DNA from 4 places in the Desulfitobacterium sp. LBE genome. Region 3 is predicted to be linked to each of the others. Evidence: riboswitches for the same ligand, from Rfam matches in the RefSeq annotation. Region 3 holds a riboswitch; each other region holds the start of a gene.

What was found. A riboswitch is a leader RNA that binds a small molecule or an ion and turns the genes downstream of it on or off. The one in region 3 is predicted to bind cobalamin.
Region 1: another riboswitch for cobalamin. It lies ahead of DESLBE_RS23445 (AIR synthase related protein); the one in region 3 lies ahead of DESLBE_RS09305 (HAMP domain-containing sensor histidine kinase).
Region 2: another riboswitch for cobalamin. It lies ahead of DESLBE_RS14830 (anaerobic ribonucleoside triphosphate reductase); the one in region 3 lies ahead of DESLBE_RS09305 (HAMP domain-containing sensor histidine kinase).
Region 4: another riboswitch for cobalamin. It lies ahead of DESLBE_RS04125 (ABC transporter substrate-binding protein); the one in region 3 lies ahead of DESLBE_RS09305 (HAMP domain-containing sensor histidine kinase).

The regions. Positions count from the first base shown of each region.
Region 1 is NZ_VLKD01000001.1:4,968,979-4,976,875, forward strand. It holds gene DESLBE_RS23410 (PDDEXK nuclease domain-containing protein) at 1-475, shown strand, start outside; gene DESLBE_RS23415 (YicC/YloC family endoribonuclease) at 787-1,668, shown strand; gene DESLBE_RS23420 (DUF370 domain-containing protein) at 1,684-1,959, shown strand; gene gmk (guanylate kinase) at 1,973-2,575, shown strand; gene rpoZ (DNA-directed RNA polymerase subunit omega) at 2,578-2,784, shown strand; gene coaBC (bifunctional phosphopantothenoylcysteine decarboxylase/phosphopantothenate--cysteine ligase CoaBC) at 2,784-3,986, shown strand; gene metK (methionine adenosyltransferase) at 3,992-5,182, shown strand; cobalamin riboswitch at 5,351-5,533, shown strand; gene DESLBE_RS23445 (AIR synthase related protein) at 5,631-6,443, shown strand; gene DESLBE_RS23450 (ECF transporter S component) at 6,528-7,040, shown strand; gene DESLBE_RS23455 (energy-coupling factor transporter ATPase) at 7,053-7,897, shown strand, end outside.
Region 2 is NZ_VLKD01000001.1:3,120,734-3,128,630, reverse strand. It holds gene DESLBE_RS14830 (anaerobic ribonucleoside triphosphate reductase) at 1-2,351, opposite strand, end outside; cobalamin riboswitch at 2,499-2,683, opposite strand; gene carB (carbamoyl-phosphate synthase large subunit) at 2,897-6,124, opposite strand; gene DESLBE_RS14820 (type II TA system antitoxin MqsA family protein) at 6,400-7,398, shown strand; gene DESLBE_RS14815 (sulfite exporter TauE/SafE family protein) at 7,446-7,897, opposite strand, start outside.
Region 3 is NZ_VLKD01000001.1:1,962,588-1,970,484, reverse strand. It holds gene DESLBE_RS09325 (NADP-dependent isocitrate dehydrogenase) at 1-1,118, shown strand, start outside; gene larA (nickel-dependent lactate racemase) at 1,242-2,519, shown strand; gene DESLBE_RS09315 (sodium:solute symporter family protein) at 2,627-4,054, shown strand; gene DESLBE_RS09310 (DUF4491 family protein) at 4,313-4,597, shown strand; cobalamin riboswitch at 4,776-4,923, shown strand; gene DESLBE_RS09305 (HAMP domain-containing sensor histidine kinase) at 5,178-6,293, shown strand; gene DESLBE_RS09300 (response regulator transcription factor) at 6,369-7,055, shown strand; gene DESLBE_RS09295 (4Fe-4S binding protein) at 7,082-7,324, shown strand; gene DESLBE_RS27270 (hypothetical protein) at 7,655-7,897, opposite strand, start outside; gene DESLBE_RS09290 (Rpn family recombination-promoting nuclease/putative transposase) at 7,805-7,897, shown strand, end outside.
Region 4 is NZ_VLKD01000001.1:826,003-833,899, reverse strand. It holds gene DESLBE_RS04155 (HD domain-containing protein) at 1-207, shown strand, start outside; gene DESLBE_RS04150 (flavin reductase) at 222-734, shown strand; gene DESLBE_RS04145 (RNA-splicing ligase RtcB) at 831-2,033, shown strand; gene DESLBE_RS04140 (GntR family transcriptional regulator) at 2,247-2,618, shown strand; gene DESLBE_RS04135 (ABC transporter ATP-binding protein) at 2,615-3,313, shown strand; gene DESLBE_RS04130 (hypothetical protein) at 3,307-4,104, shown strand; cobalamin riboswitch at 4,155-4,338, shown strand; cobalamin riboswitch at 4,422-4,603, shown strand; gene DESLBE_RS04125 (ABC transporter substrate-binding protein) at 4,781-6,352, shown strand; gene DESLBE_RS04120 (ABC transporter permease) at 6,354-7,349, shown strand; gene DESLBE_RS04115 (ABC transporter permease) at 7,346-7,897, shown strand, end outside.

The DNA.
Region 1 (7,897 bases), 3.0 Mb from region 3:
ACAGCTACGCGAAAATGCGATAGAACGTGATATAGAAAATCAGCTTGTAAGAAATGTCACTCAGTTGCTGCTCGAACTGGGAACCGGTTTTGCCTTTATTGGCAATCAATATCACATGGAGATTGGAGGAGAGGACTACTATCTCGACCTTCTGTTCTATAATCTAAAGCTTCGCTGCTATGTTGTTATCGAATTAAAAACAGGTGATTTCAAGCCGGAATATGCTGGAAAGCTGAATTTCTATCTTTCTGCAGTTGACTCCAAGTTGAAAAAGGAACAGGATAACTCTTCCATTGGCATTCTCTTGTGCAAATATAAAAACAGATTAATTGCCGAGTATTCTTTGCGGGATATGACAAAGCCTATCGGTGTTAGTGAGTATCAAATAACGAGTCTCTTGCCAAACGAATTGAAAGATACTTTGCCGTCGGCGGAGGATATTGAAAAGAGAGTTTTGCCGGCAGAAAACGAGTAATATACCGCTTCAAGCACTATGACGTTTGCAGACCTTGCCATTCCTCTTGAAGAGGTTTTTCGTCAAAAGCAAAAAGCCAGGGCTGTATAGTGACTGTGACAAAAGTCTGTTGTTATACGGTCTTTATTTCTTTTATTTATAGAAGGAAACTTGCTTCAGACAGAATTTCAACTTCATCTGCGTACCTTCACAGCATACAAATAATGTATCCATAACAAGCCATTATCCAAGTCAAAATCAACTTAAATTGTTTTTTTGAACATTAATCGCTATAATAAATTAAAAACTTAAAAAAGAAAGTTGGTCAGAGCATGGCAAACAGTATGACAGGGTTTGGCAGGGGGGAAGCCTCCGGTTACGGTTACCAATTCACCATCGAGCTGAAAGCGGTCAATCATCGCTTTTTCGAGACGTCGGTACGGATGCCCCGCCATCTGAATAGTTTAGAAGATAGAATACGCAAAATCCTGCAAAGCAAAATCAACCGCGGACGTATTGATGTCTATGTTAATGTGAAGGAAACCGAAGAAAAAAAGAGATTGGTGAAGGTTGACAAAGATTTAGCCCTGTCGTATGATAAGACACTGAAGGAACTCGCTTTAGCCCTCAATACAACCTATGAGACGGATATTTACCGTTTAGCTGCCTTGCCCGAGGTTTTTGACCTAGAGGATACGGATATTGATCTGGAACTGATTTGGGAACCCTTGAGCCGTGCCGTAGCCGAGGCTTTGAATGGCTTCACAGCCATGCGGCAGGTGGAAGGGGAAGGCTTAGCGGCAGATCTTTTGCACCGTTTACATACCATCATGCTGGCTAAAGATGAAATAGCAGGTTATACCGACAGCATCGTTATAGATTATCAAACCCGCTTACAGGAGAGGATAGAGGTCCTTCTGGGAGATAAGGCCATTCTCGATGAAGCTCGCCTGGCCAATGAAGTGGCTTTTTTTGCAGACAGAGCATCCATTACCGAAGAATTGGTTCGTCTGCAGAGCCATATTGACCAAGGCCGGGAAGCTCTGCAAAGCTCTGAACCCGTCGGGCGCAAGCTGGATTTTCTGGTTCAGGAAATGAACCGGGAGATCAATACCATTGGCTCGAAGGCTAATAATTTAAGCATTACTCAGCATGTCGTTCAGATGAAAAGCGAATTAGAGAAAATTCGGGAACAAGTTCAAAATCTGGAATAATTGGAGGGTTAAGTTTTGGACATTAAATTGATTAACATTGGGTTTGGCAATATCGTATCCGCCAACCGCATTATCTCTATTGTCAGCCCGGAATCAGCTCCCATCAAGCGGATTATCCAGGAAGCACGGGACGCAGGAATGCTGATCGATGCCACCTATGGCCGCAGAACCCGGGCCGTGATTATCTGCGACAGCCATCACGTCATTCTGTCGGCAGTTCAACCGGAAACCGTGGCCCATCGCCTTTCCGCGAAAGAAGCCAGCAACACTGCCGAAGACCCAGCTGATTAAGGGGAGGACAAGAGTGGAACAAAATCATGGCTTATTGATTGTTCTATCCGGTCCTTCCGGGGCGGGAAAAGGAACCCTTTGCCAGGAACTGCTGAGACAGCTGCCTCAGGTAAAGTATTCCGTGTCGGCCACGACACGTCAGCCCCGTCCTGGTGAAGTGGATGGATTGCATTATTATTTCCGTAGCCGGGAAGAATTTCAAACCATGATCGAACAGGATCAACTTTTGGAATGGGCAGAGTTTTGCGGCAACTATTACGGAACTCCCCAGTTCGCTGTGGAGCAGGCCATTCAAGCCGGGAATGATGTCATTCTGGAGATTGAAATTCAGGGAGCTTTACAAGTCAAGCAGCGTTTCCCCCAGGGAGTGTTTATTTTTGTCGTGCCGCCCTCCATGGATGAACTTTCCCAGCGCATCCATAAACGGGGCACCGAATCCGAGGAAGTGATTCAAAAACGGCTGCAGACTGCCGCTCGGGAACTGGAGTATGTGAGCGAGTATGATTATGTGGTCGTCAATGATGAAATTCCTCTGGCAGTAGACAAATTAAAGAGCATTCTGCTGGCTGAGAAATGCCGTGTGAAAAGAAAACCTTATGTATTTCAGGGGGTGTAATCATGAAACAGCCTTCCCTCGATATTTTGTTGAGCAAAGTGGACAGTAAATATACCTTGGTGCTGGCGGCGGCGAAACGGGCCCGTACCCTCATGGAGGATCCGGAGTTTGAAGTGAATTACCGCGGTTCCAAACCGGTAAGCCTTGCTTTTGATGAAATCGCCAAAGGGAAATATCATTTTGAATTAACCCGTGAAGGAATTAAATAATGTTGCGGGGTAAGAAGCTCCTCATAGGCGTCACAGGGGGGATTGCGGCTTATAAAGCTGCGGATGTGGTGAGCCGCCTCCGCAAGCAGGGCGCCATCGTCTATGTGGCGATGACGAAGGGGGCTGCTGAATTTATTGCCCCCTTAACCCTGAGGACCCTTTCCGGTAACCCGGTCTATGTGGATATGTTCGCAGAGCCTAAGGTGTGGAATGTTGAGCATATCGCCCTGGCGGAAGCAGTCGATGCCGTATTGGTTGCTCCGGCTACGGCTAATCTATTGGCCAAAATGACCGTGGGCCTTGCCGACGATTTTCTCTCCACTGTCCTGCTGGCCACGCAGGCCCCTATCTTTGTGGCTCCGGCCATGAATCATCATATGTACCATCATCCAACTACCCAGGAGAACCTGAAACGGTTACAGGAACGTTCCGTACGCATTCTGGGACCGGCCACAGGCTTTCAGGCCTGCGGCACCGATGGCGACGGCCGTATGAGTGAGCCCCAGGAACTTGTGGAGGCTTTGCAGAGTTTTTTTGCCGCCTCAGGAGTGTTGGTGGGCAAAAAAGCCTTGGTCACCGCCGGGGGAACCCAGGAACCCCTTGACCCGGTCCGCTATCTCGGCAACCGTTCTTCAGGCAGGATGGGGTTTGCCGTGGCTGAAGCCTTAAGGGAGGCCGGTGCGGAAACAACCCTTGTCTCTGCGCCCAATGAACTGCCCACCCCGCCGGGAGTAAGGCGAATCAATATTATGACAGCTCAGGAAATGCATGCTGCGGTCATGGGCGAATTTGCCCGGATGGATATTGTGGTCAAAGCTGCAGCAGTTGCCGATTACCGGCCCGCGGTCAGTGCTGAGCAGAAAATCAAAAAAGCTGGGACAAATCTTGCTCTGGAACTTGTGCCCAATCCCGATATCCTGGCGGAATGCGGCAGGAAGAAAGAAAACCAGTTTCTGGTGGGGTTTGCCGCTGAGACGGAAAACCTTTATGAGCATGCTCAAGCCAAGATGCAGCGCAAAAATGTCGATATGCTGGTGGCCAATGACGTAACCCAGCCCGGAGCGGGATTTGGCAGCCCTACGAATATCGTGAGCCTGCTTTTCCCGGATGGGAAGAAAATCGATCTGCCCCAAATGAACAAATTAGACGTAGCTCGGCGGCTGGTTCAGGAGATTGCTGAGCGCCTTAGTGAAAAGGAGTGACTTCATTGGCAAAAAAACTGTTTACCTCCGAATCGGTCACAGAAGGACATCCCGATAAAATCTGCGACCAGATTTCCGATGCCATCTTAGATGCTATCTTCGCTAAAGATCCCAATGCCCGGGTCGCTTGTGAGACCTCGGTGACCACCGGCCTGGTGTTAGTCAGCGGTGAAATTACGACTAATTGTTATGTGGATATTCCCAGCACAGTAAGACAAACCATCCGTGAAATCGGCTATACCCGGGCCAAATATGGCTTTGATGCCGATACCTGTGCCGTGCTCACCTCCATCGGGGAGCAATCCGCCGACATTGCTTTGGGAGTGGATAGAGCTCTGGAAGCCAAAAACGGCGAGATGAGCGAGGAAGAGATCGAAGCCATTGGCGCCGGCGACCAAGGGATGATGTTCGGCTACGCCACCAACGAAACGGAAAGCTATATGCCCCTGGCCATTGATCTGGCCCATCGCCTGGCCCGCCGCCTCAGTGAAGTCCGCAAGTCGGATATCCTGGATTACCTCCGTCCCGACGGCAAGACTCAGGTGACGGTAGAGTATGAGGATAATCGCCCTGTCCGTATCGATACCATCGTGATCTCCACTCAGCATCATCCGGAAGCAACTCAGGAGCGGATTCGCCGGGATCTCCTGGAACATGTGGTCTTTCCCGTGGTCCCATCGGAATTGCTGGATGAGAGCACCCGTTATTTTATTAACCCCACAGGCCGTTTTGTCATCGGCGGTCCCCAAGGGGATGCCGGTTTAACCGGCCGCAAGATCATCGTTGATACTTATGGCGGCATGGCCCGCCATGGGGGAGGAGCCTTCTCCGGCAAGGACCCCACAAAGGTCGACCGTTCTGCCGCCTATGCCGCCCGTTATGTGGCTAAAAACGTAGTGGCTGCCGGTTTGGCTGAGCGCTGTGAAATCCAGCTGGCTTATGCCATCGGGGTAGCCCAGCCCGTATCCGTCCTGGTGGAAACCTTCGGAACCGCCAAAATTGACGAGGAAAAAATCGGCGAACTGGTCAAAAATAATTTTGACCTCCGTCCGGCAGGGATCATTAAGACTCTGAATCTGCGCCGTCCCATCTACCGCCAAACGGCTGCTTACGGACACTTTGGCCGCACCGATCTGGACCTGCCATGGGAAAAGACCGATAAAGCCTCTGCTTTGCGGGAGCAAGCAGGCCTATAAATTATAAATTTCAAAAGCAGATGGATCAGGCCGGAGGATTGTTTCAATAGGAACAATCCTCCGGCCTTGATTAGTTTAGAAGATAGAACAACCCCTTACTTTGGCAATAGGACGAATTTTTGACTTGACATTATTCTGGTTTTGGCTAAACTGAATTTAGTAGGTTTTAACAATTTAAGGATTTCAGGTGCCCTTCGTCAAGAAGGGAGAATAGGGAACCGGGTGCAATTCCCGGACGGACCCGCCACTGTAAAGAGGAGTCTCAGCGCTGAATGCCACTGGGTAACTGGGAAGGCAGCAAGGAGACAATGACTCGAAGTCAGGAGACCTGCCTGGATCTGGGGACACATGAAGTTTGGTAAAGTTCATGGTCATTTTGCTTTGTCTGCAAGGAGAAGCGAGGTGGCTATGGACTTTTTATTTTTATAAAAATTATTGGAGAGGAGAGTTGAAGGCCTTGGGATATCAGGGAAGAGATGTTGAGGTGGTTGCCCTGAATGATGCTCAATATCTTGTCGCAGCCTGCGATTCATGCGGTGCTATTGGTGAGAAAGAGCTGGATGCAGTCAAAGTTCCCTGGAGGGTAACCGGCAGGATGACGGCCCGGGTAGCTTTATTGGAAGTGCTGGCGGTGGGAGCAGTTCCCCAGATGCTCAGCATTGCCATTGCCAATGAACCCATACCCGCAGGGGAAGAAATAATGAAGGGGGTGAGAGAAGAGCTAAAGGCTATGAATCTGCTCTCCCTGCCTGCGGCCGTCAGCACGGAAAAGAATATGCCCACAGAACAAACCGGCTTAGGCATTACGGTCATAGGGCTTTGCGATCAGGATAAACTTCGCATTGGCAGAGCCAGGCCGGGCAACAGCCTGTTTTGTCTGGGGCTCCCCAAAGTGGGAACTGAGGCGGCTGACCCGGAAGATCCGGATATTCTGCAGGGGATACATCTTATTCAATTGCTTAATATTCCTGGGGTGTATGACATTATTCCCATAGGCTCCCAAGGGATACGGGGTGAAGCCGAAGCCCTTGCCCAAGCTGTCGGTGCCCGATTCAGAGAAGATACCCAATGTGAACTTGATCTCAATAAATCGGCAGGACCTTCTACTTGCCTCATTTATACGGCAGCAGAGGATATTGAATTAGGGGCTTTCGGCAAGCTGCCCATCCATAAGATCGGCAGGCTGGAGGAGATGGAGGCGGAGGTGGAGGCCTTCCAAACAGGACAGGAAATAAAGACTAAGCTCCAGGAAGAATATTAATGCAGCATTTAAATTTAAACAAAATGAAACTAAATTAAACGAAACGAAACAAAAAGAAAAGAAGAAATAAAGGAGAGAATAACAATGATTGAACCTGCAAAGAAAACAACGGTCCCCAAATCAGCCCAGAATATCAGACGGATTGCCATCATGGCAGTCTTTCTTGCCTTGAGTGCGGTAGGCGCCTTGATCAAAATTCCCAGCCCGCTGGGGACAGTGGCCCTGGATTCTGCTCCGGGTTTTTTCAGCGCTTTGGCTTTTGGCAGCATAGAAGGCTGTCTTGTGATTGCCATAGGTCATCTGCTCACCTCGGCGGTGGTCGGTTTTCCCCTGGGAATTCCTATGCATTTGGTCATCGCCATCGAAATGGCTGTCTTTGCCTTGATCTATCGCCTGGTCAATAAGAAAATCGGTTTAATTCCTGCCGTGATTATTACATCCCTCCTCAATGGTGTGGTGGCGGCCTTTTCCGTATTCCCCATGGGTGGTATGGGTGCAGTCTTAGGGTTAATGCCCTTTCTGTTATTAGGGTCGGTCTTGAATGTTGCCGTATCGGCCTTAGCCTATAAAGCGCTTAAAGGAAGCCGGTTGATCTAGAGGAGTGCTGGGGTGGAGAGAGTGATTGAATTAAGAGATGTTTCTTATCGTTATCCAAGAGCTGAAGAAGAGAGTTTAAAACAAATCAGCCTGACAGTGGCCAAAGGAAAATTCATCGCCTTGATGGGTCCCACAGGAGCGGGAAAAACAACCTTAAGTTTGTGTCTGAATGGATTGATTCCCCAGTTTCTGCAAGGAGAGCTGCAGGGAGAGGTCAGGATTGGAGGGAAAGACACAGGTGAGGTCCGGGTGCAGGACCTGGCTAAACAAGTAGGGCTGGTGCTTCAGGATGCAGAAAGTCAGATCGTCGGGCGAACCGTGGCAGAGGACGTGGCTTTTGGTCCCCGCAATTTCGGCATACCCTTGGCGGAGATTCAGCAAAGGGTTGCCCAAGCCTTGGCCAAGGTCCGGCTGAATGGCTATGATCAGCGCTCTACGGCAGAGCTGTCCGGCGGAGAAAAACAACGGCTGGTGATCGCCGGGGTGCTGGCCCTGGAACCGGAACTATTGGTCATGGATGAACCGGCTTCTGAACTGGATCCGGAAGGACGGTTCCAGGTCTATCGCACCTTGGATGATCTCTGTCGTGAAAGAGAGCGGACGATTCTGGTCGTTGAACATTCCAGTGAAGAAATCCTGCATAGAGCCCACGAAGTTATCGTGCTTAAGCACGGGAAAATTGCCTGGCAAGGGGCGCCGGAACAGCTTTTTCGCAATATCCCTCTTTTGCAGGAATTCGGGATCAAGCCCTTGCCGGTCAGCTTATTAGGCTGGAGTTTTTGCCAAAGAGGATGGATTGAAGGCCAGGACATTCCTTTGGATGTTGCCGAGGCCGAATCCCTGATCCGCAAATTAAT
Region 2 (7,897 bases), 1.2 Mb from region 3:
CCGATGGAGGAGTCAAGGCAATTCAGGTGTTTAATCCGATCCCGGACTTCGGCTTTTTTGGCGTCGTTAAAGCGATCCAAGGTTCCCACCAGATAGCCGGTGATACGGCGGATGCGCTCAAAGGGAGCAGTGCTTTCTTCGCGGCCGCAGCGGGGGCATTCGTTGCCGATGATTCCTGTATATCCGCAGACGGGATCCCGATCCACAGGATGATTGACAGCACCGAAGCCGATGCCGGATTCTTTCATGCAACGGACAATTTTCTCAAAAGCCTCCAAGTTTTGAGTGGGATCGCCATCAACCTCCACATAAGTGATATGGCCGGCGTTGGTCAGCTCATGGTAGGGGGCTTCAATCGTGATTTTGTGAAAGGCGCTGATCGGGAAGCTGACGGGGATATGGAAGCTGTTGGTGTAGTATTCTTTGTCTGTGATACCGGGGATGCTGCCGAAAAGCTCCCGGTCCATTTTGATGAAGCGGCCGGAGAGGCCCTCGGCAGGAGTGGCCAAGAGAGAGAAATTCAGCCCGTATTCCCGTCCTGCTTCATCCATGCGCCGGCGCAGTTGCTGAACAATCTCCAGTCCCAGCTCCCGTGCCTCTTCCGATTCCCCGTGATGCTGCCCGGTTAAGACCATAAGGCATTCAGCCAGTCCGATAAAGCCCATGGAAAGGGTGCCGTGCTTCAGCACTTCGCGAATTTCATCATCCCAGCCCAGTTGGTCGGAATCCAGCCAGATTCCCTGTCCCATCAGGAAGGGGAAGTTCTTGACTTTTTTACGGGCTTGAATTTCAAAACGTTCCAGGAGCTGATTGATAACCAGGTCGATTTTCTCATCCAGCATGGCGAAGAATTCGGTGCGGCTTTGGTGGCTTTTGATGGCAAGACGGGGGAGGTTAATGGTGGTGAAGCTGAGATTTCCCCGTCCAAAGATGGTTTCCCGGGAAGGGTCGTAAATATTGCCGATCACCCTGGTGCGGCAGCCCATGTAGGCAATTTCCGTCTCAGGCCTGCCGGGGACATAGTATTGCAGGTTAAAGGGAGCATCAATAAAGGAGAAGTTGGGGAAAAGTCTTTTGGCACTGACCCGGCAAGCCAGCTGGAATAAATCGTAGTTAGGATCACTGGGATTATAATTAACCCCTTCTTTCACTTTGAAGATATGGATAGGGAAGATGGGGGTTTCGCCGTTGCCCAGACCTGCTTCGGTGGCCAGGAGCAGGTTTTTGACCACCATACGGCCTTCCGGGGTGGTGTCCGTGCCGTAATTGAGGGAGCTGAAGGGAATTTGGGCTCCGGCACGGCTGTGCATGGTATTGAGGTTATGGACCAAAGCTTCCATAGCCTGATAGGTTTTTTTATCCGTCTCGGCAAGAGCTTTTTTGACGGCAAACTCCTGAGCTTTGCGGATGGTAGGCATGTCCAGCTTAAGATTAGGCAGGGTTTGAAGCAGTGCGGCTTCCTGCTCAAAATAATCCGGGTCAGAGGAAAGGGTAGGTGTATGCCCTTGGTTGGCAAGGGCTGAGAATACATCCTTGAGATGGGCTTCCAGCTCTTCCTGATCCACATCCTGATGGATTAAAAGCTCGCAGGCTTTAAGCAGGTTCTGTCTATAAAGCTTAATATAGGTTTTGGCTACTCCCGGCGCCATACCGTAATCAAAATTAGGAATGCTTTGGCCGCCGTGTTGATCGTTTTGGTTGGACTGAATAGCGATACAAGCCAAAGCACTGTAGCTCTGGATATCATTGGGTTCTCTTAAGAAGCCGTGGCCGGTCCCAAAGCCTTCTTTGAAAAGTTTAATAATATCGATCTGGCAGCAGGTAGTGGTGAGGGTGAGAAAATCCATATCATGGATGTGAATATCTCCTTCTTTGTGGGCTTTGGAGTGTTCGGGCTTTAAGACAAACATCTCATTAAACTGTTTAGCTCCTTCGGAGCCGTAGCGCAGCATGGTGCCCATGGCGGTATCTCCGTCAATGTTGGCATTTTCCCGCTTCATATCATTATCTTTGGCTTCTTTAAAAGTCAGCTCCTCATAGACCTTCATAAGCCGGGTATCCATTTCCCGGACACGGGTCCGTTCCGCCCGATAGAGAATGAATTCCTTGGCTGTGCGGGCGTGGCCTCTTTCGATCAGGATCTTTTCCACAGCATCCTGAATTTCTTCCACAGAGGGGACTTTTTTATGTAGGTTAACCTCAAGGTAGTTGACCACTTCTTCCGCAAGAAGGAGAGAGGATTGATAGTCCTTGCCTCCTGTGGCACTGGCTGCCTTAAAGATAGCGTTGGCTATTTTTTCAATGTTAAAAGGAGCTTCCCGTCCGTCGCGCTTGCGAATCTTAGTAATCAAATACAATCTACCTCTTTTCTCAATCTGATCTCTTATCATCGTTCAGGGACTCATGATGACATCCGAAACAAAAACTTCCCGACAGAGATGCCGAGAAGCTAAAAACAACATGCCGTTAGCAGCCCAACATACTCTATCCTCCGTAGAGTTGGTGGTATACACATAGGCAGGTCTTCTGACTTAGGATCATCTATACTTCTTACCTTCCCGAAACCCTTTCAGTGGTAATGCCAAGAAGTATATTTCCCTTACAGCGGCGGGACCGTGCCGGCCTCTAACCGGCTTCCCTTTTCAACTGTGGTTGTACAGTCACCTATGAGATTCCTTATTAATGAACCAGTCTCATTATACATCAAAATCTCGTTGAACACCATATATAGATGAAAGTTTATAAAAAAACACTATATATAGGGGTGTGCAACCGAAAACCAGTTGAGCTAAGACTGATAAAATCATATCTTAAAAGCAAGGGGACTGTCAACGATCTAAATCACATTATCTAATTACATGAGCCAAATTATATGATCTGAATTATATTACCGAAATTACATTATCTCACCATGATATTCCTGCAGGGATTTAACCACGGTTTTATTGGCTGCCGCCTCCTGAGATGCGGCAATTCCTTTGGCGCTGGCTAAGGCGGCCGGGGTGGTGGTGATATAAGGGATCTTATACTTAATGGCGGTCTTGCGGATGTAGGAATCATCTTTGAGGCTGCGTTTGCCGATGGGGGTGTTAATGACCAATTGGATCTCGCCGTTCATAATACCATCAGTGATATTGGGACGGCCTTCCTCAATTTTATGGATGAATTCGGCGTCAATGCTATGATCCTGAAGGAATTTCCGGGTCCCCTGAGTGGCTTTGATCTTAAAGCCCAGCTTGAGGAATTCCTGGGCGATTTCGATGACCCCTGAAGAGCGGTCCTGTTCGGCAATGCTCATAAGGACGGTTCCGCTGAAGGGCAGGGAGGAGTGGGTTGCTTCCTGAGCCTTGAAATAGGCCAGGCCGAAGGAATTGGCCATGCCCAAAACCTCTCCGGTGGAACGCATTTCCGGGCCGAGGACGGGATCTACTTCAGGGAATTTGTCAAAGGGGAAGACCGCTTCTTTGACGCCGTAATGGGAGATCTGAGCAGGCTTGAAGTTGGTTGCGATATCGTTCTTTTGCCCGGTATAATCAGCCAGTATCAACTCCGTGGCCAGCCTGGCCATGGGGGTGTTGCAGATTTTGGAGACCAGGGGTACGGTGCGGGAAGCTCTGGGATTGGCCTCTAAGACGTAGACCTTATCCTCGGCGATGGCGTACTGGATATTCATAAGCCCTACCACATGGAGTTCCTGGGCAATCCGCTGGGTATAATCGATAATGGTGCGCAAATGGCGGTCGGCAATGGTCAGGGGAGGAATGACGCAGGCACTGTCTCCGGAATGGATCCCCGCCAGCTCGATGTGCTCCATAACGGCAGGGACGAAGGCATGAGTACCGTCTGAGACGGCATCGGCTTCTGCTTCGATGGCATTCTCCAGGAATTTATCGATAAGAATGGGGCGTTCCGGGGTGATGTCCACGGCGGCGGCCACATATTCCCGCAGCTGTTCTTCATCAAAGACAATTTCCATGCCCCGGCCTCCCAGGACATAGGAGGGACGAACCATGACGGGATAACCGATCATCTCCGCCGCTGCCAAAGCTTCCTCCAGAGTGCTGGCCATACCTGCCTGGGGCATGGGGATAGCCAGTTTCTCCATCATTTTGCGGAACTGATCCCGATCCTCAGCCTGGTCGATGACTTCCGGTACGGTACCGAGAATTCTTACTCCCGCCTCCTGGAGCTGGGCGGCGATATTCAGGGGTGTCTGGCCTCCGAATTGGACGATGGCGCCGATGGGGCGTTCTTTTTCATAGATGCTTAAGACATCCTCCACAGTCAGGGGCTCGAAATATAGCTTATCCGAGGTGTCATAATCGGTGGATACGGTCTCGGGGTTGCAGTTGATCATGATGGTTTCATAGCCCAGGTTTTTTAAGGCAAAAGCGGCGTGAACGCAGCAGTAGTCAAATTCGATGCCCTGGCCGATGCGGTTGGGGCCGCCGCCCAGGATGAGGACCTTTTCCCTCTGGCTGGTGGTGACCTTGTCCGGGGCATTATAGGTGGAGTAATAATAGGAGGCGTTGTTTACCCCGCTTACAGGTACGGCATCCCAGGCCTGGGTCAACCCCAGCCCCAGGCGCTGCCGGCGGACTTGCGTCTCAGAAATACCTAAGAGCTGGGCCAGATAGCGGTCGGCAAAACCATCCTTTTTGGCTTGGATCAGGAGCTCGGCGGGGAGCTCCCGGCCTTGATACTCCAGGATCTTTTCTTCCAGGTCCACCAATTCCTTCATTTGTTCAATGAACCAGGTCTTGACATAGGTGATGGCGGCAAGCTCCGCCGGATCAGCCCCTTGGCGGAGGGCTTCGTACATCATAAAATGCCGTTCACTGGTAGGGGTTTTCAGCAGCTCCAGAAGCTCGGGGAGGGTCTTGGTGTTGAAATCTTTGGCAAAGCCTAAGCCGTAACGGCCTATTTCCAAACTGCGAATGGCTTTTTGGAAGGCTTCTTTATAGTTTTTGCCGATGCTCATGACTTCACCCACGGCCCGCATCTGGGTGCCCAGTTTGTCTTCCACACCCTTGAACTTTTCAAAGGCCCAGCGGGCGAACTTGATCACTACATAGTCACCCCAGGGAGTATATTTATCCAGGGTTCCCTCCCGCCAGTAGGGGATTTCATCCAGGGTCAGGCCGGCGGCCAGCAGGGAAGAGATCAGGGCAATGGGGAACCCGGTGGCTTTGGAAGCCAGGGCGGAGGAGCGGGAGGTACGGGGGTTGATCTCGATGATCACCACCCGGTCGGTTTTGGGATCATGGGCGAATTGGACATTGGTCCCACCGATGACTTCGATGGCTTCCACGATAGAGTAGGCGTATTTCTGAAGCCTTTCCTGAAGCTCCTGAGAGATGGTCAGCATGGGGGCGCTGCAGAAGGAATCCCCGGTATGGACGCCGATAGCGTCGATGTTTTCGATGAAGCAGACGGTGATCATTTGGTTTTTGGAGTCCCGGACCACTTCCAGCTCCAGCTCTTCCCAGCCCAGGACGGATTCTTCCACCAGAACCTGTCCGATCATGCTGGCGGAGATGCCCCGGTTCACGATGGTTTTTAATTCTTCCACATTGTAGACCAGGCCGCCCCCGGTGCCGCCCAGGGTGTAAGCAGGACGAATCACCACGGGATAGCCCAGCTCCTGAGCGATTTTCTCGGCTTCTTCCACAGTGTAAGCAGGGCTGCTTTTGGGCATATCGATACCCAGGCGTTCCATGGTCTCCTTGAAGGCGATGCGGTCTTCCCCCCGCTCGATGGCATCCAGCTGTACCCCGATGACTTTCACGCCATAGTGATCGAGAATTCCCGCTTTGGCCAGTTCGGAACTCAGATTTAGCCCGGATTGTCCTCCTAAATTGGGCAGAAGGGCATCGGGGCGCTCTTTCTCGATGATCTCGGTGATTCTCTGGACATTGAGAGGCTCGATGTAGGTAGCATCAGCCGTACCGGCATCCGTCATAATCGTGGCGGGATTGGAGTTCACCAACACCACTTCATAACCTAAGTTTTTGAGGGCTTTGCAAGCCTGGGTTCCTGAATAGTCAAATTCGGCAGCCTGCCCGATGACGATGGGGCCGGAACCGATGATCATTATCTTCTTAATATCTTCTCTCTTAGGCATCTTGATCAACCACTCCTTACTTTCTATTGAAGGGAATACGTGCAGAAAAACCTTATATAATTATACATTATTATGCATAAATATAATATCTGTAGACTGAAAAATACAGTGTTTTTTTAAAGAATTGATAGCCTAGAGAGAAGCAACTTGGTAAGAGAAATTCCTCCATATTTTTGCTACTATTTAATAGCAAATGGTGTTATAATAAAAAAGGGTGATAAAAATTGCTGGACCAAAGACACTTCCCTTCGCCTTGGATAAGGAGGAATAGCATCGTGAAAAAATACTGTGATATTTGCCAATGTGAGCAAGAAACACAAGTTGACAATAAGAGGGAGACTTTTTCTGTTCGTGGGGAAGAAATAGAGACCGTTTCCGATATTCGCATTTGTTCAATCTGCAGAAATGAGCTTTTCGATGAAGAGCTGGATACCAAGAATCTGGAGAGGGTTTATCAAGCCTATCGCAACAAACACAATTTGCTTTCACCTTTCGAAATAAAGCAAATCCGTGAATCCATTGGCTCGGGAAGAACTGTCGCTTCACTACTGGGATGGAGCCAGGCTACCTTTGTGCGTTATGAGGGAGGAGCCATACCGAGTGCATCTCATCATGAGCAATTATTGCGTTTGAAAAATGATCCCACTTATCTCAACTATCTTTATGACAGTAATAAAAACAAACTGACCGATAGAGAAAAGAGAAAAATCTTAGCCCAAATCGATAAGACAGATCCAGCGGCGGAGCAAGATCCGGTTGATTTTTTGAATAAACGTTTCGCTCCATTTTATAACAAGGGGATTACAAATATTGAATTTGATTTTGAAAAACTTGCTGCTCTGGTTCAGATATTTGCTGTAACGAATAGGGAATTAGTGAAGACGAAGTTGCAAAAGCTTCTTTATTATGCTGATAACCTTCATTTTAAGCGTTATGGATATCCCATAACGGGGCTGGTCTATATTCACCATCATTTTGGCCCGGTTCCTGTAAATCATGATTTAATCCATTGGGTACTTGAAAGTGTAGGAGTCATTGAAACAAAGCCCTATGACGGACTATACGAGGGTGAGATATTGATGCCAACAGAAAGGGGAAATCAAGACCTGTTTTCTAATGAGGAGCTGGAAGTAATTTTTGCCATAGCTGAATATTTCAAGGATTTTTCGGCAACGAAGATATCGGATTTTTCTCATAAGGAAAAAGGGTATATAGAAACGGCTCAAAGAGAGATCATACCCTATCGTTATGCAAATGATTTAAAGTTGAGTTAACCTCCGTTTTCTTCAGACAGGATGACGGTGTCCTCAGTCAAACGTTTTTAGACAATAATCGTGGTTATAAATAAGTAGATGCTGGTAAAAAACAATAAAAGATAGATAAGCTGCTGCATCCGCTGTTGATTGAGCCGGACAAAGACAAATTGTCCAAGCACAATTCCCAGCACCAGAAAAGGAAGAGAAATCAGGGTGGACTTCCAGACTATGGCGGAATTGCCGTAAAGAAAGGTTTGCATGAGAATGCTGAGCAAATTGATGAAGACAAAGTAGGCGACGGTTGTACTGCGTATGGTGGCCTTATCAAGATCGGTTCCCGCATAATAGATCATCAGGGGGGGACCGGGCATACCGATGCTGGTGGTGAGAAATCCGGAACAGACCCCCATCAGGAATTCTTTGGTGTTGCTTTCTTTAAAGCAAATTTTAGCAGCCAATAAACAGGTCGATATCAGCAGCAATACACTGATCAAGAGTTTCAAGGGACGTACATCCA
Region 3 (7,897 bases):
ATCCCTATATTGAATTGAAGACCGAGTATTATGATCTGGGTCTGCAGAAACGGGATGAAACCGATGACCAGATCACCGTTGATGCAGCCCTGGCCACCAAAAAATATGGGGTAGCGGTTAAATGTGCGACGATTACACCCAATGCCCAGCGTGTTGAGGAATACAATCTGAAGCAAATGTGGAAAAGCCCCAATGGAACGATTCGGGCCCTGCTCGACGGAACGGTCTTTCGCGCTCCCGTCTTGGTAGAAGGGATCAAGCCTTTGGTCACCACCTGGAAGAAACCGATTACCATCGCTCGTCATGCCTATGGCGATATCTATAAAAATGTGGAGTATCGGGTGGGTGGTCCCGGCAAGGCGGAGCTGGTTTTCTCAGGTGAACATGGGGAGGAATCCCGTCAAACCATCTGTAACTTTGAAGGCAAGGGAATTCTCATGGGCATGCATAACCTTGATAGCTCCATCGAGAGCTTTGCCCGAGCGTGCTTTAATTATGCCCTCGATGTAAAACAAGACGTGTGGTTTGCTACCAAGGACACGGTCTCCAAGCAATATGATCATACCTTTAAAGATATTTTCCAGGAAGTTTATGACAAGGAATATAAGGAACGCTTTGCAGCGGCTCAGCTTGAATACTTCTATACTCTTATTGACGATGCTGTGGCTCGGGTTATTCGCTCTGAAGGAGGCTATATCTGGGCTTGTAAGAACTATGACGGGGATGTCATGTCGGACATGGTAGCGACTGCTTTCGGAAGCTTGGCGATGATGACTTCGGTATTGGTTTCGCCCGAAGGGAATTTCGAATATGAGGCGGCCCATGGTACGGTAACCCGTCACTATTATCAACATCTTAAGGGTGAAGAGACATCCACCAACCCCATTGCGACGATTTTTGCCTGGACAGGCGCCCTTAAGAAACGGGGAGAGCTGGATGGTTTGCCGGATTTAGCCGACTTTGCCGCTCAGTTGGAGGAAGCCTCATTAAAGACCATCGAAGCCGGAATTATGACCAAGGATCTGGCTCTGATCTCGGAACTGCCCAATATCAAAACCGTCAACACCAAGGATTTCCTCGAAGAAATTAAGAAAACTCTCGATACGCTCCGCCCATAGGCCAAGAGGAAAGGTTCCCCTATCTCTGCCTGAGATAAGGGGCCTTTCCCTTATCTTAGGCTGATTCAGTGCTCAATGACAGGGTGCAAAGGAATCTGAGACTTTGAGAAGGAGGGAAAATGTGTGAAGAAGGAATATCAGTTCAAATATGGTGAAGGTTATCAGAGTTTTCTGCTCAATCCGCAATATGTTATTCAAGAGCTCCATGCCAAAGCGATTCAACCTGTAGAGGATGTGGTTAAGGAAATCGGGAGAATTCTTGATGACCCCATCGCTTCTGCGCCTTTCAATACCCTTTTTAAAGCAGGGGATAAGGTGACGATTGTGGTCAGTGATATCACACGTCTGTTAAAGCTCCCTGACTATCTGCCCACGATTGTGAATCGCTTGAATAGTTTAGGCATCCCGGATGAGGATATGCTGATCCTGACGGCTACCGGAACTCACCGGGGACAAACTCCTGAGGAGAAAAAGAAGATTGTCGGAGAGGAGGTGTATGCTCGAATTGAGGTGGTGGATCATGACTGCGATCATTCGGAGATGGTGTATGTGGGAACAACCCCGCGGGGAACGGAAGTCGTTGTTAACCGCTTAGTTGTGGACCGGAAGGTTATTCTCACCGGAGGAATCGTTCATCACCTGATGGCAGGCTTCGGTGGCGGGCGCAAGTCCATTATCCCCGGAGTAGCAAGCCGGAAGACCATTGCTCAGAATCATCTGCATTCCTTAGACCCCAACGCTGAGCAGTCTAATCCACTGATTGGGGTAGGAGCACTTATCAATAACCCTTTACATGAAGATATGGTGGATGGGACAGGTCTTGTGAATCCTGATTTTCTCATTAATACCATTATGCATACTGATGGCCGGATTGCTAAATTTGTGGCCGGACACTGGCTAAAGGCTTGGGAAGAGGGCTGCGCATGGGCTGATGAGAACTATGGCGTGCCGATTGATAAGCAGGCCGACCTCGTCATTGCCAGCTGCGGAGGCTTCCCTAAGGATATCTCCCTCTATCAGAGTACCAAGACCTTATTTAATGCGGCACTTGCCGTCAAACCCGGCGGTACGATTCTTCTTCTGGCTGAGTGCCGGGAAGGCGCCGGAGCGGATGAGTTTTTCGGATGGAGTGAACCCCTTAAAGAGAAAACCCTTGATCCGGAGCTGCGTAAAAATTTTACCATTCCCGGCTACATCTTCTATGCTGCCGTGGAATCGGCCGCTAAGGCAAAAGTCATTCTCTACTCGGAGATAGAGTCTGAATTGGTTAAACCTATGGGAATGATCGGGGCCAACTCCTTCGCAGAGGCGATAGAATTGGCTGGGGTTGATCAGGAAAATCAGGATGTGATTTTAATGCCCTATGGGGGAGCAACCATACCGCTGTATCAAAAGAGATAAGGGCAAAGTAATGTGTAGTTATAAAAGGTGAAGTACAGAAGTTCAGTAGGAAACTTATGAAAATTTAATAGGGTGATTTTTAATAATTTAGTAGGATGGTGGCGGAGATGTTCAATATTCCTTTGCTGATTGTGATTCTTTATATTTTTGCCTTATTTGGAATAAGCTTTTATGCCTCAAAACGGGCCAAGGGAACGGAAGGGTTCCTCCTTGCCGGCCGTCAGATGACGACTCCCCTCATTGCTGTGTTGATTACAGGTTTAGCCATCGGCGGAGCTTCCACCATCGGTGTGGCGGAACAGGCCTATAATGTAGGTCTTGCTGCCGGCTGGTATAATGTGGCCTGGGGGGCAGGGGCAATTTGTATGGGAATTTTGGCGGCCGCCAAATACCGTAGTATGAATATCACTACAGTTCCCGAAATGTTTGAGAAGTTCTATGATGTCAAGGGCCGGGTGATCTGTGTACTGAGTCAAATCACCATTCAACTGGTCATAACATCCCTGCAATACCTGGCAGGGGGAGCGATCCTGGCTTCCTTGCTCCCTTCCGTGTTTACTCTGCAGTCGGGAATTATTACCAGTGCCATCGTTTTCATTGGCATTACTTTTGTCGGAGGAATGTGGTCTGCCGGCATTTCGAATATCCTGAATGTGGTTTTAATCTATCTGGGCATAGCCATAGCGACCATTGCTACCCTCATCAATCAGGGAGGGATAGCCCAAATCGCTGTCAAGCTTCCACAGGAGGTGCCTTATTTTCATTGGGTGGGTGGTCTGGGGTGGATTGCCATTGCCAGCTGGTTTGCGGTGATGATGACCCAAACCATGTCCCTGCAGGGTACAGTGCAGATTTCCTTAAGCGCTAAGGATGCCAAAACTGCACGGAATGGGTTTGTCATTGGGGGACTCCTGATGCTGCCCATCGGTTTCCTGGCCGCCTTGATGGGGATTGCCGCCAAGGGAATGTATCCGGATATGAGCGCGACTTTGGCGCTGCCCCAGATGATCATGTCCTTGCCGCCGGTTCTGGCCGGAATTACTCTGGCTGCTCTTTGGGCAGCGGACGTTTCCACAGCGGGAAGCTTATTGTTAGGCTCTGCGACACTGTTCTCACAAGATATCTATAAGCGCTTTTTACGCCCGGGCAGCGATGAGAAACATTTAATGTGGGTGACGAAGTTTTCGGTGATCGCTTTAGGTGCTCTGACCTTTATCTTAGCTTTAACGGTCAGTGGAATTCTGAAGACGATTATGATCGGGCTCAGTCTGACCACGGCCTTTACCATTGTGTTTTTATTCACGGTTTTTGCCCCGGGGCTTGCCCGGAGGAACTCCGCTTTTTATACGAATCTCGTGGGGATTGCCGTCATTGTTTTGTGGCAGTTTATCCCGGCGGTACGGGTGTTCCCTCATGTGATTTATTTGGAGTGGATTGCTTGTTTAGTGACGTTTTTACTCGTGCCTATCTTTGACAGACAGCCTATTCGACTTGGAAATAAGGAAGCTTCTGCATTAGGGCAAACTGCCAAGTAGGGCTGGAGTGTTGTATGTGTATAAAACCGAGGCTGGGCCTCGGTTTTTTGGTTGTCGGGAAGCAGTATTTCCGGAAGCCATTGAGCGTACTATACTAGTGACAAAAGAGAGCTATGGGATTAAAATAAACTTCTAGGACTCTGTGACTCTTGAAATTCTCAGTCCTGCGGAAAATTTAACCGCCGGAAATGTGAAGAACTAGGTGTTAAAGAGTACTGGGCATTAACGGATTAATAAGTCCGGAGGGAGGGGATTCAGATAAGTTTTCAAGGTGTGATCATCGGGGCAATGGCTTTTATCATCATCGGCGTGTTTCATCCCATTGTCATCAAAGGTGAATACTATTTCGGAAAAAGGATCTGGCCATTATTCTTGGTTGCCGGGATAGTCTTGATAGGCGCCTCTCTGTTCATCGCGAATAATATGCTTTCCGCCATCGTCAGTGTGACAGGCTTTTCCTGCCTCTGGAGCATCCATGAAATTTTTGAGCAGGAAAAACGGGTGAAAAAAGGTTGGTTTCCGGGTAATCCGAACAGAAGGTAAGTGGAAAGCCTGTCTTTGCATTTCTGTTTGGCTGCAGACTGGCTACAGGTCAAATGTTGCAGCGCTGCATCATTTGGCTTATATTCAACGGCTGGGCTCAAATTGGGGTGAATTGACTGTAGATTCTCAAAGTTTTAGGTGTTTACCCCATCTGTACTATGCTATAATGGCCGTAAAACTGAATCATGTCAAAACAGGTTTCGGAAGATGGAGCCATCTTTGATTAAAGGGGAAGCCGGGTGCAAGGCCCGCACGGTCCCGCCGCTGTAAGAGAGGAGTCTTTTCCTGCTCAAGTCAGAAGACCTGCCTGTTTTATGCCTATGACTCTCTACGAGCGATAGAGGGTATTGAACCGGGTTTAGGGACATAATAAAGAAATAAAGCAAAAGCTGGCTGCCGCGAAGAACGTGGCAGCCGGCTTTTTTTGCAGAAAGGGGCAAAAATATAAAGATCCTTTTTGATTTTTATAAAGTTTTTATAATTGGTTTATAAGATATTTAAAATAATAAAGTAAAATTAAAACAGGTGGATTGATGTTAAGGGTTATTTTAGGTAGAGGTTTCAGGAAGAGGGTGATGGATTGAGACCAGATAGAAAGTTTCATAAATTGTATCATGAGGAGTTTCATAAGGGCAGGCAGCACGGGGAATTTCGGGAATTGCGCAGGTCCATGAAGTTTCTGCGCCCGGTCGGCGTCCTTTTGAATTTGCTTCTTTTATACCTGCTCTTTCAATGGATCGGGCTCAAAGCCATTGCTGTATTTTTTGCCTTGATCCTCATCACCCGGGAAATACTCCAGCTCGGTTTTTTCCGGCGTCTGGAGAAGAGGGTCTTTAAACCGATGGAACAATTGAAGCAGGGCTTTGATGAAATCGCCAAAGGAAATTATCAGGTGTCAATTGAGCCGGAAGTCGAAAATGAATTCACGCAGCTGATTTACGCTTTTAATGAAATGGCTTTTAAACTGCAGGAAAGCGAAAGAAGCAATCAGGAGTATGAGAAAAACAGAAAGACTCTGGTGGCCAACATCTCCCATGATCTAAAAACGCCGATTACCTCGATCCAGGGCTATCTGGAAGTAATTCTTGAGGGGTGCGTCGGCGAACCGGAAAAAATAAAGCGTTACCTGGAGACGATTTACAGCAATACTGCCTATATGAATAAGCTGATTGACGATCTGTTTTTGTTTTCCAAGCTGGATCTGGACAAAGTGGCGATGAATTATGAAGTCCTGAGCATAGGCGCTTATCTGGACGATTTGGCCACCGAGTTAAAATTTGAGTTTGAAGAAAGGCAATTCAAGTTTTTCTATCAGAACAGAACGGATCGGGACTATGCGGTCACTATTGATGGGAAACGGGTGTATCAAGGGATCCGCAATATCATCGATAATGCCATGAAGTATGGGCCGGAGCAGGATTTAAAGGTGACAATGGAGCTATATGTTCAGGAAGATGATATCTGCATCGACATTGCCGACAATGGCCCGGGAATTCCGGAAGAGCAGCTGCCCCATATTTTTAACCGCTTTTACCGGCTTGACACGGAACGCTCCAAAGATTTCACAAGTACGGGACTGGGTTTGGCCATAGCCAAAGAGTTGATTGAAGCCCAGGGGGGCACAATCTCAGCTGCCAGCACAGACAGGGCCGGCTCCCGCTTTACCATAAAGCTGCCTATTAGTAAATCATCTTAATAAATCCTCTCAATACTTTGCTCCGCGCGAAATAGTGTAGTTCAATCATGACAATAGGATGGAGGGCCTATGGCAATGAAAAATATCCTGATCATCGAAGATGATGTCAATATTGCCGAACTGGAACGGGATTACCTGCAGCTTAACGGCTACCAGGTCGATATCGTCCTGGATGGAGCAACGGGGCTGAAGAAAGCTGTCTCCGGGACTTATGATATTCTGATCGTCGATTTAATGCTGCCCCAGCTGGACGGGTTTGAGATCATTAAAGAAGTCCGCAAGAAGTTGGAGATTCCCATTATCGTCCTGTCGGCCCGCAGTGAAGATATTGATAAAATCAGGGGACTGGATTACGGTGCCGACGATTATTTGACGAAACCTTTCAGCCCCGCGGAGCTCATGGCCCGCATCCGATCCCATTTGAAACGATACGAACGTCTGACCGGTAAGCACCAGGGCATAGAGGTGATTAATCACCGTGGGCTGGAAATCAATACCGCCTCCCATAAAGTCTATGTCAATGGCAAAGAAGTTCAGTTCACCGCCAAGGAATACGAACTCCTGCTCTTCTTTGCTTCCAACCCGAATATACTTTTCAGCAAGGAGCGCATCTTTGATCTGCTTTGGGGGGCAGAGTACTACGGGGATCTGGCAACCGTCCCGGTTCATATTCAAAAGATCAGGAAGAAAATCGAAAGAGACCCGGCCAACCCGGAATATATAGAGACCGTCTGGGGAACCGGCTATCGGTTTAATCCGTAAAATTTAATTTAGGGGAGTGTTGGTTTATGAGTGTAAGCATTAATTTAAATCGGTGTGATGGCTGTGGGTTATGTATCAGCCAATGTCCGGCTAAGGTATTGGAATTAAAAGAGGTTAAGCAGGCCGATTATAATCAGCTTAATATGATGGGAAAATTAAAGATCAGAGTCAAGGGTAATTCGAGAGCCTATGTCAGCAATGAATCCGCCTGTACAAGGTGTAAACTGTGTCAAAATAACTGCCATGAGCGGGCGATTAAAGTCGGTTGATGGGTTAATGCCATTTGAAATTCCCAAACGTTTGGGAATTTCGGAGCTTAAGAGGTGATCTAGTCCTAAGCAGGAGAACGAAACCATGTGAAATGCCCCAAATTTCCAAGCGCTTGGAAACTTGGGGCAAGATATTTATCAGAAGGGTTATAGCAGAGGAGATGGCTAAAAGCGGATACGAATCCGATTTTAAAGATTCAAATAATATTCGCATAAGTGATGGTATTTAGAACATATGTTTGGTGCAATTTTATTGAAGGAATAAAAGGTAATTATCCTAAAATCCAGGTATTAGTTACTCTATAACCTCAAACTATGATATATTAATATTTAAGTAAGAAGGGGAAGAATATGAGTCTTATTCACAATCCCCACAATAAATTTTTTAAAGAAACCTTTGGTGATGTCGGCACGGCCAGGAGTTTTCTGTAGAACTATCTTCCCCAGGAGGTTCGGGCACTGGTTGATCTGAAAACCGTCCTGCCGCAAAAGGACAGCTATATCGATCAGGAGCTGCAGGAAAGCTTTTCCGACCTGCTGTTTCGAGTGAGGATCCGTGGGAATGAAGGATAC
Region 4 (7,897 bases), 1.1 Mb from region 3:
TGGCATATGCAGATTCTCTTTGTCGTCAAAGGCCTGCCCTTTGCCAATGTTAAAAAAATGGCCGCGGAAGTTTCTATTGAGGAAATAGCCCTGCTTGGTTTTTGCGACCGTTTAGGAAGAGGTGAAATGACTCCTCAAAAAAAGCAGGAAGAAGAGCAGACCATAGAGAAATTCTTAGTACGGTGTATGGAAATACTTCAAGGTTAAAGGAGATTTGTAAAATGCGCGAATTTAAAGAGATTACCCCGGAACAATTTGTACATAGCCCTTTTCAGCTTTTGGACAAAGAATGGATGCTTATTACCGCCGGCATAGATGAAAAAGTCAACACCATGACAGCCTCCTGGGGCGGTTTTGGGGTATTGTGGAATAAGAATGTAGCTTATATTTTTATTCGCCCCACACGCTACACCAAGGAGTTTGTGGATGGTTCCACTACCTTGTCTCTATCCTTTTTCCCCGGCTCTTACAAAAAACAGCTGGGCTATTTGGGACGTGTATCCGGGAGAGATGTGGAGAAGATTAAAGAATCCGGCTTAACCGTGCTCAAAGCAGGTGATGGAACTCCCTATTTTGAAGAAGCAAACATGACACTCTTCGGCAAGAAGCTCTATGCCCAGGAACTAAAACCTGAGTGCTTTAGTGTGGAGGGCCTGGATGAAAAGAATTATCCCCTGAAAGATTATCACACCATGTATGTAGTAGAGATCGAAAGAATTCTTGTCCAAGCATAATTTGTTTGCCGTCACCTTTACTCCGATTGGAAGCTGTCTGTACTATTCTTCAAATAGAAGACAGAGTGTTAAGAGTAAGCTGCGAAAGGATAAACCATGATCAAGATCACGGGTCAATACAATCACGCTTTGGTCTTCACCGAGACGATGGAGGCAGGAGCCAGCCAACAGATCGAAACCTTATGCGATCAAGAATTTGTCAAGGACAGCAAGATTCGCATCATGCCTGATGTTCACAGCGGTGTGGGATGTACCATTGGCACGACCATGACCATTAAAGATAAAGTGGTGCCTAATTTGGTCGGTGTGGATATAGGGTGCGGCATGGAAGTAACCCAGCTTGAAGGTTCACACCTTGAACTGCAAAAACTGGATAAGCTGATCTATGAGAAAATTCCCAGCGGCTTTAATATCCGCAATAAGGAGCACCGTTTTCATGAGAGTATTGATTTGGATGATCTCAAATGCAAAAGGGAAGTCAATTTAACCCGTGCCCGCAGAAGCATCGGTACTCTGGGCGGGGGCAATCATTTTATCGAGATCAATCAAGACAGCCGGGGAATTTATTATTTAGTAATTCACTCAGGGAGCCGCCATTTAGGCAATGAAGTAGCTAAGCTGTATCAAGAGGAGGCTTATCGGGCTTTAAATAAGTCCACAAAGGCCGATATCGAAGGATTGATCGCCGAATTGAAAGCCGCAGGGCGGGATAAGGAAATTCCCAAAGAGGTCAGACGGAAAAAGGCAGAGGTCCTAACGGATGTTCCCAAGGCTTTAGCCTATGCTTCGGGAGCACTTTTTCAGGACTATATCCACGATATGAAAATTGTCCAGCATTTCGCGGCCCTAAACAGGAAAGCCATGGCGGATGAAATACTTAAAGGGATGAAACTCAAGGCCGTGGACCAGTTCACGACCATTCATAATTACATTGATACAGAGCACATGATTCTGCGCAAAGGCGCAGTCTCAGCCCAAAAGGATGAACGGCTCCTGATTCCCATCAACATGCGGGACGGCAGCCTGATCTGTATCGGCAAAGGCAACCCGGACTGGAACTATTCAGCTCCGCACGGAGCCGGCCGCCTCATGAGCCGCTCCCAAGCCCGCAGTTCCCTGACCTTGACCCAATATAAAGAAATGATGCAAGGGGTATTCTCTACATCGGTCAACAAAGAAACTTTGGATGAATGCCCCTTAGCTTACAAGCCCATGGAAGATATCATCAAAAACATCCACGATACGGTGGAGATCGTGGCTCAGATTAAGCCGGTTTATAATTTTAAAGCAGCGGATTGAACGAGACTTCAGTTCAGTATAAAGTAAAGCCATGAAAAGTTAAGCCATGATTGGGAGAACTATCCTTCCGATCATGGCTTTTTACTGCCGTTCACTTGCTTATTAATATAATGATGGAACAAAGTATATAACCTATCTTGACATCGAGAGAGAATAGTGTATTATTGTATTAAGAAATTAATACAATAATACACTGAGACAAGAGGTGAGACCATGTCATGGGATTTAAAGACGGACAGACCGATTTACACCCAGTTAATTGAGCAGATTCAGCTGAAGATTTTCTCCGGAGCATACCCTCTGGGGTCAAAACTGCCTTCGGTCCGGGATATGGCCCAAGAGGCGGCTGTTAACCCCAATACTATGCAAAGAGCTTTAGCCAAAATGGAAGAGGACGGATTGATTATAACCCACCGCACCAGCGGTCGATCGGTAACGGAGGATGCGCATATGGTAGAGATGGCCAAAACCCAAGTAGCCAAAGAACAAATTGCTGAATTTCTGGAAAAAATGAAAATGATGGGCTTTGAACAAAAAGAGATCCTAACCATCATCAACACTATGGCAGAGGAGATGAAGAAATGAACCCAATCCTGGAATGCAAGGGGCTGACCAAGAAATACGGCACCAAGGTGGCCCTGAACACGATTAACTTAACTTTGGAACGGGGTCAGATCGTGGGCCTTTTAGGACCTAACGGCAGCGGGAAAAGCACCCTGATCAAACTGGCCAATGAGCTGCTCACCCCAAGCGGGGGCGAGATTCTGATCGATGGCCAAAAGCCGGGTATCGGGACCAAGAAAATAATCTCCTATCTCCCGGAAAAAACTTACCTCAATGATTGGATGAAAGTTCACGAAATCATTGAGTTCTTCCAGGACTTTTATGAGGATTTCAAGCCGGAAAAGGCCTTCGAGATGCTGAAAAACCTCAACATCAATCCTCATGACAGACTTAAGACCATGTCCAAGGGCACCAAAGAAAAAGTTCAGCTCATCCTGGTCATGAGCCGTGAAGCGGATCTTTACCTCTTAGATGAGCCTATCGGCGGAGTGGACCCGGCAGCCCGGGATTATATCCTGAAAACCATTCTCAGCAACTACAATGAAAAGGGAACTGTTCTCATCTCCACCCACCTTATCTCTGAAATTGAAAATATCCTCGATTATGTTGTCTTTATCAATCAAGGTCAAGTTGTCTTGACCTCCACAGTGGATGAAATCCGCAGTGAAAAAGGTAAATCCGTCGATGCCTTATTCCGGGAGGTGTTCAAATGCTAAGTAAGTTGATGAAATATGAGTTGAAAGCCACAGGAAGAGTTTTCCTGCCCTTATACCTGGCTTTATTGGTTTTCGCCCTGATTAACCGCTTCATGCTGGGAGTAAGTTCCAGCCACCACTGGCAGGCTCCGGCGGTCATCAGTATGGCTGTTTATATTTTTATCATGGCCGGTATCTTTGTTATGACCTTGATTATGACGATTCAGCGTTTCTATAAGAATCTTCTCTCTGAAGAAGGCTACCTGATGTTCACTCTCCCTGTCAAACCCTGGCAGCACATTGTCTGTAAGATGCTGATCTCCATGTTTTGGTTAGTGATCAGTTTCTTCGTGGCCATGCTCTCCATCATACTCATCGCTTTAAAAGCAGGGGACTGGGAGCACATTATGAGGGAGCTGACCCAACTCTTTGGCACATTATGGGGTTATCTGGGCACATCGGTTTATTTGTATTCCGTCGAGGCTGTGATCGGGATCTTCCTCATTTTGGCATCGGCCATTTTAATCCTCTACGCCTCGATTGCTGTTGGCCACCTGTTTAATCAGCACCGTATTCTGGCCTCCTTTGCTGCCTTTATCGGACTCAATACCTTAACCCAAATGATCAGCATGGGGATTGGTTTTATAATAGGGCATGGCAATGCCTGGAATATTACCCCGGGGAATTTTCTCACTATGCACACGGAGATCCACCTTTTCATTGCCTTCATACTGATTGAGTCGGCACTGATCACGGCTGCTTACTTCGCCATCACCAATACTATTTTGAAGAAGCGTTTGAATCTCGAGTGATCTTTGGGTTGTTAATTGTCATAATATATGTTATAAACAATATAAGTGAATTAAATATTCAGTTTTTAGGTGCCTCTGATTTATCGGAGGATAATAGGGAACCAGGTGAAATTCCTGGACGGTCGCGCCACTGTATGCGGAGAGCTTCTTTTATAACCACTGGTTTTATCCGGGAAGGAGAAAGAAAGCAAAGACCCGCAAGTCAGGAAACCTGCCTAATACTGGTTGTCTACGCCTTTCGCGGAAAAAGGGATATGACGGTTGCACTTGTGCTTTAACCCATTTTCTTAGCGAAAATGGGTTTTGTTTGCTTTAAAACCGAATACATAGCTTAAGGTGCCCATAGGGAGAATAGGGAAACCGGTATAAGTCCGGTGCGGATCCGCCGCTGTAATCGGAGACGAATCCCCAGAATGTCACTGTCTTTTTTAGAGATGGGAAGGCGTGGGAGGAGGATGACACGAGAGCCAGAAGACCTGCCTTTTAGAAAGCTGATTAAGTACACTAGTAAGGCTTTTTTAGGCTTGTTCAAGGTAAGTTCTCCCTGCATCATTGCAGGGAGATTTATTATTGGGGAGACTCTTTCGCCATAAGGAGGTGAAAATGGATAGCGAAATATCCATATTCCAGTTGATATAACATGCTATTAAAATCAAGAATAAAAGGAGAAGGCCATATGAGAAAAATAGTATTATTGCTGTTGCTCGCCGGACTAATGCTGATGGTGGGCTGTTCTGCTTCTAACGGCGGAAAAAATATCACAGAAAATGTCATAAAAGACGAGATTACTATTTCGGCTGGGGTCAATTTAGTAGCGGGCGGTTTTGATCCGACCACAGGCTATGGCGTATGGGCGCCGGATATATTTCACAGTCACTTGTTGCAAGTCAAAGAAAATAACCAATTGGTCAATGATTTGGCTACCTCTTATGATGTCAGTACCGATGGATTAACGTACACCTTTAAGATCCGCAATGATGCAAAATTTGTTGATGGCCATCCCTTAACTTCGGAAGATGTGGTCTTTACTTTTGAAACAACCAAAAGTAAAGCTTCCGCTGCGGATCTGACCATGCTAGATTCAGTTGAAGCCTTAGACGAAAGTACTGTTGTTTTCCGCTTAAAAGCCCCCTGGTCTACGTTTGTCTTTAATCTAAGCGAGGTGGGAATTGTCCCCAAGCATCTCTATAATGAAAACTATGGGGATCATCCGATGGGCTCCGGTGCCTGGAAAGTTGCCGAATTTGCAGTTGATCAGAAGTTGATCCTGGTACCGAATGAACATTATTACGGCCCAATACCGAAGTTTAAGAAAGTAACCATCTTAAAATTGGATGAAGATGCGGCTCTGGCGGCAGCGAAATCAGGGCAGTTGGACTTGGTGCTTGTCGAATCTGAATTTGCCAGCACGCCGGTTGACGGAATGAAACTATATAGAATGTCCGCCATGGATGCTTTTACCATTAACCTGCCAACGATTCCGGAAACGACCGACCCTTCAGGGCAAAAAGTAGGCAATAATGTCACAAGTGATCCGGCGATTCGCAAAGCCTTGAACATTGGGATAAACCGGCAGCTCATTACCCAAAACGCTTTGAACGGATTTGGGCAAGTTACTTATGGAGCGGCGAAGGAACTTCCCTGGAGTAATGGCGACATGTTTAAAGACAACCAGGTTGAAGAAGCGAAAAAGATCTTGGAAGATGCCGGCTGGAAAGATACTGACGGGGACGGCATCCGGGAGAAAAATAATATTAAGGCGGAAATCGTGATAACAGGACGAAGCAATGATCTGGCGCGTTATAATACGGTCGTTGCTCTGGCAGAAGATGTGAAAAAGCTGGGAATACAGATTATCCCCAAATCCGCACCTTGGTCGGAATGCCGGGAAGCGAGGAATTTACCGACTTGCTGGGTCTTTGGTCAGCCTAATCCCATAGAATTCTATCGTTATTATGATTCTTCGCAAATTGGTGTAGCGGTTATCGGCAACCCGGCTTCTTATACCAATCCGGAGGTTGATGCGGTTATCCAAAAAGCCCTTGCGGCAACGAACTCTGACGAGGCAAATAAATACTGGCAGGAAGGCCAGGCTCTTGCGCAAAAGGATATTCCGTACTTGTGGATCGTTCGTCCGGAAGTCACTTATCTTGTCAAAGAAGGGCTGAAGATCCTCTCTTTGCAGAAATTGCCAACCCGGGGGCAGGGGATTTCCATTGTAGAAAATATGAATGAGTGGTCCTGGTAGTATGAGTACCACGGTATATAAAGGATTGGGGCGCTATTTCAGCAGTACTTTAGTACGGATGCTGACTCTGCTTGGGGCCGTGAGTCTAATCAGCTTCATGCTTATTGCGCTGTCGCCGATTGATCCGATCGACGCTTATTTGGGTGATGCCCACGTCTCCGAAGAGCAAAGGGCGAATATCGCTGAACATTGGGGTCTTAACAAATCGCCTGTAGAGCGCTATGGCATCTGGATAACCCATGTCCTTCAGGGTGACATGGGCGAATCTATCACTTATCGCCAGCCTGTCGCGAAGGTTATCGGCGAGCGTTTCCGGGCGTCGCTGGCCTTGATGGGAGTAGCCTGGGTGTTGTCCGGGGTGCTGGGGTTTACTTTGGGCATTATCGCTGCCGTGAATAAGGGGAAGTGGATCGACCGCTTTATTAAAACGTTTTGTTTGATATTGGCATCCACACCGCTTTTTTGGCTGGGCTTACTCTTTTTAATGGTTTTTGCTGTCTATTTACAGTGGTTTCCCTTAGGATTGGCAGCCCCCATCAATAAATTGGCCCATGAGGTTACTCTAGGTGATAAAATTTATCATCTGATTCTACCTGCCTTAACCTTGAGCATTACCGGTGTAGCCGGCATTGCCCTTCATACCCGTCAGAAGTTCATTGACGTACTTAAGAGTGAATATGTCCTTTTTGCTAAAGCCCGGGGGGAAAAACCCCGGGAGATTATTAGGCGTCACGGATTGCGCAATATCGCCTTGCCCGGCATAACGCTGCAATTCGCTTCGGTCAGTGAACTGTTTGGCGGGTCGGTGCTGGCGGAGAAGGTTTTTTCTTATCCTGGTCTGGGAAACGCGGCTACCCATGCCGGATTGAAAGGAGATGCTCCTTTGCTGCTGGGTATTGCCTTATTTAGTGTGCTTTTTGTATTTACGGGAAATTTCCTGGCCAATGTGATCTATGGGATTGTCGATCCTCAAATCCGGGAAGGAGGCTCGTCATGAATCGCCGTCGAAAAATTATGCTGATTATGGGGAGCGGTCTCTTGGTTTTAGCAGCAATTACCATCGGGGGGATTCTGATGGACTCTGCTTTGTATGCGCCGAACTATGACTTTAGAAGTCAGGCGCCTTCATGGAAGCATCCCTTTGGCACCGATTACTTGGGGCGGGATATGTTTTTTCGGACGATGGCCGGACTTTCATTGAGCATACGCGTTGGGCTGCTGGCGGCAACAGTCAGCTCGGTTATTGCCCTTGTGCTGGGCAGTTTATCGGCTGTCTTTGGCGGCAAGATAGATACAGCGGTTAATTGGCTGGTTGATCTTTGCATGGGGATTCCCCATATGATTCTGCTGATTTTGATTTCGATTGCGCTGGGGGGCGGAGCAGTTGGAGTTATTACCGGGGTTGCGGTAACTCATTGGCCAAGTTTGACCAGGGTAATCCGGGCCGAAGTCATGCAGGTAAGATCAGCCCACTATGTTCAACTTGCCCGCGCTTTGGGAAAAAGCCCTTGGTATGTGGCAGCCAGTCACATCATTCCTCATGTT